Regions from separate parts of the Saccharothrix saharensis genome, predicted to be linked through region 2. Evidence: riboswitches for the same ligand, from Rfam matches in the RefSeq annotation. Region 2 holds a riboswitch; the other holds the start of a gene.
The links. Region 2 has a riboswitch for glycine ahead of gcvH (glycine cleavage system protein GcvH). Riboswitches for the same ligand answer to the same signal wherever they lie in the genome.
Positions count from the first base shown of each region.

Region 1: it holds a riboswitch for glycine, as region 2 does, so the genes downstream of both, gcvP (aminomethyl-transferring glycine dehydrogenase) here and gcvH (glycine cleavage system protein GcvH) in region 2, are expected to answer to the same signal.

Region 1 is NZ_VFPP01000001.1:6,932,598-6,936,192, forward strand. It holds gene FHX81_RS31695 (MerR family transcriptional regulator) at 759-1,325, shown strand; glycine riboswitch at 1,417-1,507, shown strand; gene gcvP (aminomethyl-transferring glycine dehydrogenase) at 1,663-3,595, shown strand, end outside.
Region 2 is NZ_VFPP01000001.1:5,814,248-5,817,842, forward strand. It holds gene FHX81_RS26195 (hypothetical protein) at 1-287, opposite strand, end outside; gene FHX81_RS26200 (hypothetical protein) at 293-475, opposite strand; gene ald (alanine dehydrogenase) at 820-1,926, opposite strand; glycine riboswitch at 2,121-2,215, shown strand; gene gcvH (glycine cleavage system protein GcvH) at 2,341-2,721, shown strand; gene FHX81_RS26215 (L-serine ammonia-lyase) at 2,726-3,595, shown strand, end outside.

The DNA.
Region 1 (3,595 bases), 1.1 Mb from region 2:
GCGTCCTCGTCGGACTGGCGCACCAGCAGGATGACGACCCGGACCGCCGTCATCTCCTATGGGGATGGTGGTCCGGGTTTCGCGTCATCCCACCGACTTCCCTCCGGGCTGCCACACGCGTCAAGGGGACGACATCGGAAGCAGTGGTGCGCCATCAGTGGACCACGCCCCCTCGGCACGCGCGGCAGGGCACAGCCAGCTCGGCGGGATGACACGAACCCCTCGACTTGGGAAGCGGGAGCTTCGCGGCCCGCACCGCCCGGCCCGTCCGCACCCCGGGCCCGTCCGGCGAGGACGCTTCGGAGCTTTCAGACCTTCGACCGCCCCGCAGGGGTCCACCGACCCGCTCAGGTCCGACGGGTCGGGTGCTTGACAAAGAGGCCCTCACCCGAACCCACCCCACCCCGCCCACGAAGGGCCGCGACCCCGGCCCCACACCGTGAACGGCCCTTCGCAAGCGTGCGCGGTGCGTTGTGGATCAACCCCGCGTGCCACCATCAGGCGTCACACCCCTGAATTACACAACGTCAACGTTGCTCGGCTAAACGATCACTAAACGTCACCCGAATGGCTTACGACGGGTGACTCTCTCAACCTCTACCTCACGTTGAGGTCAGACACGCCCCGCGCGTCGCGTTGACCTGCCCCCTAGCCGGTCTTACCGTCGAACTCAGGTGAATTGCCACGGTGTGATTCGGGCACCGCGGCGGCTTCACGTTGGTCGCCGGTCGTCGTGGCCGGACCGAGGGGAGGCAGGCGTGGTCGAGGAAGCGCCCATCCGGGCCGGATCCGGCGAACAGGGTGAGCTGTTCCCGGACTCCTCGCTGCCGGACGAGCTGGTCGGGTACCGCGGCCCCGCCGCGTGCCAGATCGCGGGCATCACCTACCGCCAGCTGGACTACTGGGCGCGCACGGGGTTGGTCAACCCCACGATAAGGAGTGCGCAGGGCTCAGGCAGCCAACGGCTCTACTCGTTCAAGGACATCCTGGTCCTCAAGGTCGTGAAGAGACTGCTGGACACCGGCGTCTCGTTGCAGAACATCCGGGTCGCGGTGGACCACCTGCGCCGCCGCGGCGTGCAGGACCTGGCCCGCATCACGCTGTTCAGCGACGGCACCACGGTCTACGAGTGCACGTCGCCGGAAGAGGTCGTCGACCTCCTCCAGGGCGGTCAGGGGGTGTTCGGCATCGCGGTCTCCGGCGCGATGCGGGAGATCAGCGGCACGATCCACGACTTCCCCGCCGAACGGGCGGACGGGGCCGAGATCGTGGAGGCGGCCGACGACGAGCTGTCCCGTCGCCGGCGGACGAGGGCCATCGGCTGACCGGGCGGGTCGACCGGCGCGCACTGAGATCCACGTCGCGCCGGCGGTACCGTTCACCCCTCCGACGGGTACGATTCCGCGCGTAGTCGCTTTATCCCGTGCGGGAGAGTCCGAGTCCGTCTCGGCGCCGAAGGAGCAAATCCTCCCCGGAACCTCTCAGGCGCAAGGACCGTGCGGGTGAGACGCCTCTGGAAAGCGGGTCGGGCACGACCGACCGACCCCGCCGACGGTGCAAGCCCGACAGCCGGGTGAAGCTCTCAGGCGCCCGACACCGGGCAGAAGACAGAGGGGGAGGGCAACGGCAGAAGTCTGTCCGGAGCCCTGGAGGCCAGCACCGATGACGCAGGACCGCATCCCCCTCGCCGCACTCGAGCACGGCACCCCGTTCGCCGACCGGCACGTGGGCCCGCGGCCCGCCGAGCTGGCCCGCATCCTCGACGTGATCGGTGTCGGCTCGCTGGAGGAACTGGCGCAGCACGCCGTCCCCGAGTCGATCCGCGAGCGCGACCTGGTGCTGGACCTGCCCGCGCCCGCCACCGAGACCGAGGCGCTGGCCGAGCTGCGCGCCCTCGCCGCGCGCAACCGTCCGATGACCCAGATGATCGGGCTCGGCTACTACGGCACGACCACCCCGCCGGTGATCCGCCGCAACGTGCTGGAGAGCCCCGCCTGGTACACCGCGTACACGCCGTACCAGCCGGAGATCTCCCAGGGCCGCCTCGAAGCGCTGCTGAACTTCCAGACGATGGTCGCCGACCTGACCGGTCTGCCGCTGGCCAACGCCTCGATGCTGGACGAGTCCACGGCCGCCGCCGAGGCGATGACGCTGGTCCGCCGCGCGGGTCGGGCCAAGTCGAACAAGTTCGTGGTCGACGCCGACACGCTGCCGCAGACGCTGGCCGTCATCGAGACGCGCGCGGAGCCGCTGGGCATCGAGATCGTCACCGCCGACCTGTCGCAGGGCATCGAGGGGCTCGGCCTGGGCGGCGACTTCTTCGGCGTGCTGCTGTCCTACCCCGGTGCGTCCGGCGTGGTGCTCGACCACGCGTCGGTCATCGAGGAGATCCACAAGGCGGGTGCGCAGGCCGTGGTCGCCGCGGACCTGCTGGCGTTGACGCTGCTGCGCCCGCCGGGCGAGATCGGTGCGGACGTCGTCATCGGCACCACGCAGCGCTTCGGCGTGCCGATCGGGTTCGGTGGGCCGCACGCCGGGTACATGGCCGTGCGCCAGGGCCTGGAGCGGCAGCTGCCCGGCCGGCTGGTCGGCGTGTCCGTGGACGCGGACGGCTCGCTCGCCTACCGCCTCGCGCTGCAGACGCGCGAGCAGCACATCCGTCGCGAGAAGGCCACCAGCAACATCTGCACCGCGCAGGTGCTGCTCGCGGTGATGGCCTCGATGTACGCGGTGTACCACGGTCCGGAGGGCTTGAAGGCGATCGCGACCCGGGCGCACCGGATGGCGACCGTGCTCGCCGCCGGCCTGCTGGAGGGCGGCGTCGAGATCGTGCACGGCGAGTTCTTCGACACGGTGCGGGCGCGCGTCGAGGGCCGTGCCGCCGCCGTCGTCTCGGCCGCGCGCGACCTCGGCGTGAACCTGTGGCAGGTGGACGCCGACGTGGTGTCCATCGCGTGCGACGAGACGACCACGCGCGAGCACCTGGAACTGGTGTGGAAGGCGTTCGGCGTGACCGTCGCCGACGTGGACGGCCTGGACGCCGACACCGCCGACGGCATCCCCGCGGACCTGCGCCGCACGAGCGACTACCTGACCCACCCGGTGTTCCACGCGCACCGCTCCGAAACCGCGCTGCTGCGGTACCTGCGGTCGTTGTCGGACAAGGACGTGGCGCTGGACCGCAGCATGATCCCGCTGGGCTCGTGCACGATGAAGCTCAACGCCACGGCCGAGATGGAGCCCGTGACGTGGCCGGAGTTCGCGGACCTGCACCCGTTCGCGCCCGCGTCGGACGCCGAGGGGCTGCTGAGCATCGTCGGTGACCTGGAGCGGTGGCTGGCCGAGGTCACCGGGTACGACGCGGTGTCGTTGCAGCCGAACGCGGGCAGCCAGGGCGAGTTCGCGGGCCTGCTGGCGATCCGCGCCTACCACCGGGCCAACGGCGACGACCACCGCGACGTGTGCCTGATCCCGTCCAGCGCGCACGGCACCAACGCCGCGTCCGCCGTGATGGCCGGGATGCGGGTCGTGGTGGTGAAGTGCGACGACCACGGCAACGTGGACGTCGACCACCTGCGCGCCACGATCGACGCGC
Region 2 (3,595 bases):
AGCGGGCGGCGGCGTTCGCGGTGCGGCAGGCCGTCGCCGATGAGGTGCTGGTGCGCCATCGTCCACACCTGGCACGGCCACTTCTTGTGCCGCAGAATGCCGGGGCACGCGCCGCAGCGGCCGTCCGGATCCGGTTGGTGCACGGTCAGCAGCAGCCGCCACCCGTCGGCCAGGCGGTGGATCTCGGAGCGCGCGAGCGGCACGAGCGCGTCCGCCTCGCCGCTCTCGGCGGCCTCGTCCAGCAGCGCCAGCCGGCGCAGCACGGCGGCCCGCAGCACCTCGTCCACGCGGGTCACATCCGGCCGGCGGCTTGGTCGAGCAGGCGGTGCAGCCTGCGCGTCTGGGTGACGGACATCACAGCGGACTCGCCGGGCGGCGCGACCAGCAGAACCCGGTCGTCCTCGACGAGCACGGTCATCGACCGGTCTCGCCCGAACGGGTCGTGGCAGTCGATCCAGCCCTCGGGTTCAGCCATGTGCGCTCCGATCGGCGATGGCGCGGCACGACGCCGCGCGAGCGGACGACCCCGCTCCGTAGCTGCGGAGTTCCTGCCCTGTCCATCGGTCGAGGGGTCGTCGTGACTTACCCGTTATCACCCAAGTTCACTCGATCGCTTGAGCGCGGGCACGGCGCGTTGCCACCGCCGGGCGAACTGTGGGCCGGATCGGTGGGGTCGCTGGGCACGGACCCCTGTTCCCGGCTAGGATTGGTGACGCGGCCCGCTCCCAGTGACCCCCAGGCTGGTTGAGCGGGCCGTCTTTCTTGCCGAAGGGCCCCGCTCACGTGCTGTGAGCGGGGCCCTTCGCGGCAGGTGGGTGCTCAGACGTCCAGCGGCGTGTGGGTCATCCCGTGCGCCTGGGCCACCGGCAGGTTGGTGAGCAGGCCCTCGTGCGCGTTCAGGCCGAGCGCCAGCGACGCGTCACCGCGCAGGGCCGCCTCCCAGCCGTGGTCCGCCAGCGCCACGGCGTACGGCAGCGTCACGTTGGTCAGCGCGTAGGTCGACGTGCGCGGCACCGCGCCGGGCATGTTCGCCACGCAGTAGAAGACCGCGTCGTGCACCTGGTAGGTCGGGTCGGCGTGCGTGGTGGGCCGCGAGTCGGCGAAGCAGCCGCCCTGGTCGATCGCGATGTCCACCAGCACCGAGCCGGGCTTCATGTCCGCCACCAGCTCGTTGCTCACCAGCTTCGGCGCCTTCGCGCCGGGCACCAGCACCGCGCCGATGACCAGGTCGGCCTCGCGCACGGCCTGCTCGACGGAGAACCGGTTGGACGTCACGGTGCGCAGCCTGCCCTGGTAGAGGGCGTCGATGTGGCGCAGCCGGTCCACGTTGGTGTCCAGGATCTCCACGTCCGCGCCCATGCCGACGGCGATGGCCGCCGCGTTCAGGCCCGCCACGCCGCCGCCGATGACGACCACGCGCGCCGGGTGCACGCCGGGCACGCCGCCGGGCAGCACGCCGCGCCCACCGGAGGGCTTCATCAGCGAGAACGCGCCCACCTGCGGTGCGAGCCTGCCCGCCACCTCCGACATGGGCGCCAGCAGCGGCAGCGCGCCGTTCGGGGTCTGCACGGTCTCGTAGGCGATGGCGGTGGTGCCGGAGTCCAGCAGCGCCTGCGTCAGCGGCCGGTCGGCGGCCAGGTGCAGGTAGGTGAACAGGACCTGGCCCTTGCGCAGCCGCGGGTACTCCTCCGCGATGGGCTCCTTCACCTTGAGCACCAGGTCGCCCTCGGCCCACACGTCGTCCGCGGTGGCCAGCACCTTCGCGCCGGCGGCCAGGTACTCCTCGTCGGTGATCGCCGAACCGAGGCCCGCGCCGGTCTCCACGACCACGTCGTGGCCGCGCTGGGTCAGCTCGTGGGCGCCCGCCGGGGTCAGCGCGACGCGGTACTCGTGGTTCTTGATCTCGCGGGGAACTGCGATCCGCACGGTGGGCTCCTTCGGCCGTTGTTACACCCAAGGTCCGGTACAGCGTTTTCGGTGTCATCGTGTCGACCCCACCAACACGGCCGTGCGTGGTTGTGCGGGCGGAACAAGTCAGGGGGCGCGTTGACACCCGTCGGCGTCGGCACCTAGCGTTCGGGCGACCAACTGAACATCGGCCGCGGCGCGTCGTGAGCGCCGGAACCCGCGCGGGAGAGACCTCGGTGATCGTGCCGGGGCGCCGAAGGAGCAAGCACCCCGCACACTCTCAGGCAGCGAGAACCGCTCGGGTGAGGCGACTCTGGAAAGCGCGCACGTCCGGCGCACCCACGGTGCAAGCCGACGCTGCGGCGTCGGTGAAGCTCTCAGGTCCCAGGACAGAGTGGGGTCGAAGACCTTGCCGTCCTAGGGAGCGCTGTCGTGACTTTTCCGGACAACCTGCTGTACACGCCCGAGCACGAATGGGTGGACTGGGCGCCGGGTACCCAAGAGCCCGTGGCGGTCGGCATCACCTCGTACGCGGCGGACTCGTTGGGCGACATCGTGTTCGTCGAGCTGCCCGAGGTCGGCACCGCGGTGACCTCCGGCCAGGTGTGCGGCGAGCTGGAGTCGACCAAGTCGGTCAGCGACCTGTACGCGCCGGTCAGCGGTGAGGTGGTCGAGGTCAACCCGGCGGCCGTGGCCGACCCGTCGTTGATCAACAACGACCCGTACGGCGGCGGGTGGCTGTTCAAGGTGGCGGTGACCGACGCGACGGGGCTGCTGACCGCGGCGAAGTACGCGGAACTGACCGGGGACTGACGCCATGGCGATCAGCGTGTTCGACCTGTTCTCCGTGGGGATCGGGCCGTCGAGCTCGCACACCGTCGGCCCGATGCGCGCGGCGATGCTGTTCACCGAGCGGCTGCGGCCCGCGCTGGGCTCGGTCGACCGGGTGCACGTGGAGCTGTTCGGGTCGCTCGGCGCGACCGGGCACGGGCACGGGAGCCCGAAGGCGGTCCTGCTCGGCCTGGAGGGCTGTCGGCCGGAGGCGGTCGACCCGGTCGAGGCCGAGCGGCGGGTGGCGGAGATCCGGTCCACCGGGCGGCTGCGGCTGGCCGGCGTGCGGGAGATCGCGTTCACCGAGGACACCGACCTGGTGATGCACCGGCGCAAGTCGTTGCCGTTGCACCCGAACGGGATGAGCTTCACCGCCCACTCGGGTGACACCGTGGTCGACTCGGCGGTGTACTACTCGGTCGGCGGCGGGTTCGTGGTGGACGAGACGGCCACCGGGACCGACCGGATCAAGCCGGACGAGACGCCGGTCGCGCACCCGTTCCGCAGCGGTGACGAGCTGCTGGCGCGGTGCCGGGAGACCGGGCTGTCGATCAGCGAGGTCATGCTGGCCAACGAGCTGTCGTGGCGGGACGAGGCGTCGGTGCGGTCGGGGCTGCTGCACATCTGGGACGTGATGCAGGAGTGCGTCGAGCGCGGCTGCACGGAGACCGGCGTGCTGCCCGGCGGCTTGAAGGTGCGCCGGCGGGCGGCCGAGATGCGCCGGCGGATGACCGCCGAGCACTACGCCACCGACCCGTTGCGGGTGATGGACTGGGTGACGTTGTTCGCGCTGGCGGTGAACGAGGAGAACGCCGCCGGCGGCCGCGTGGTGACCGCCCCGACCAACGGCGCGGCC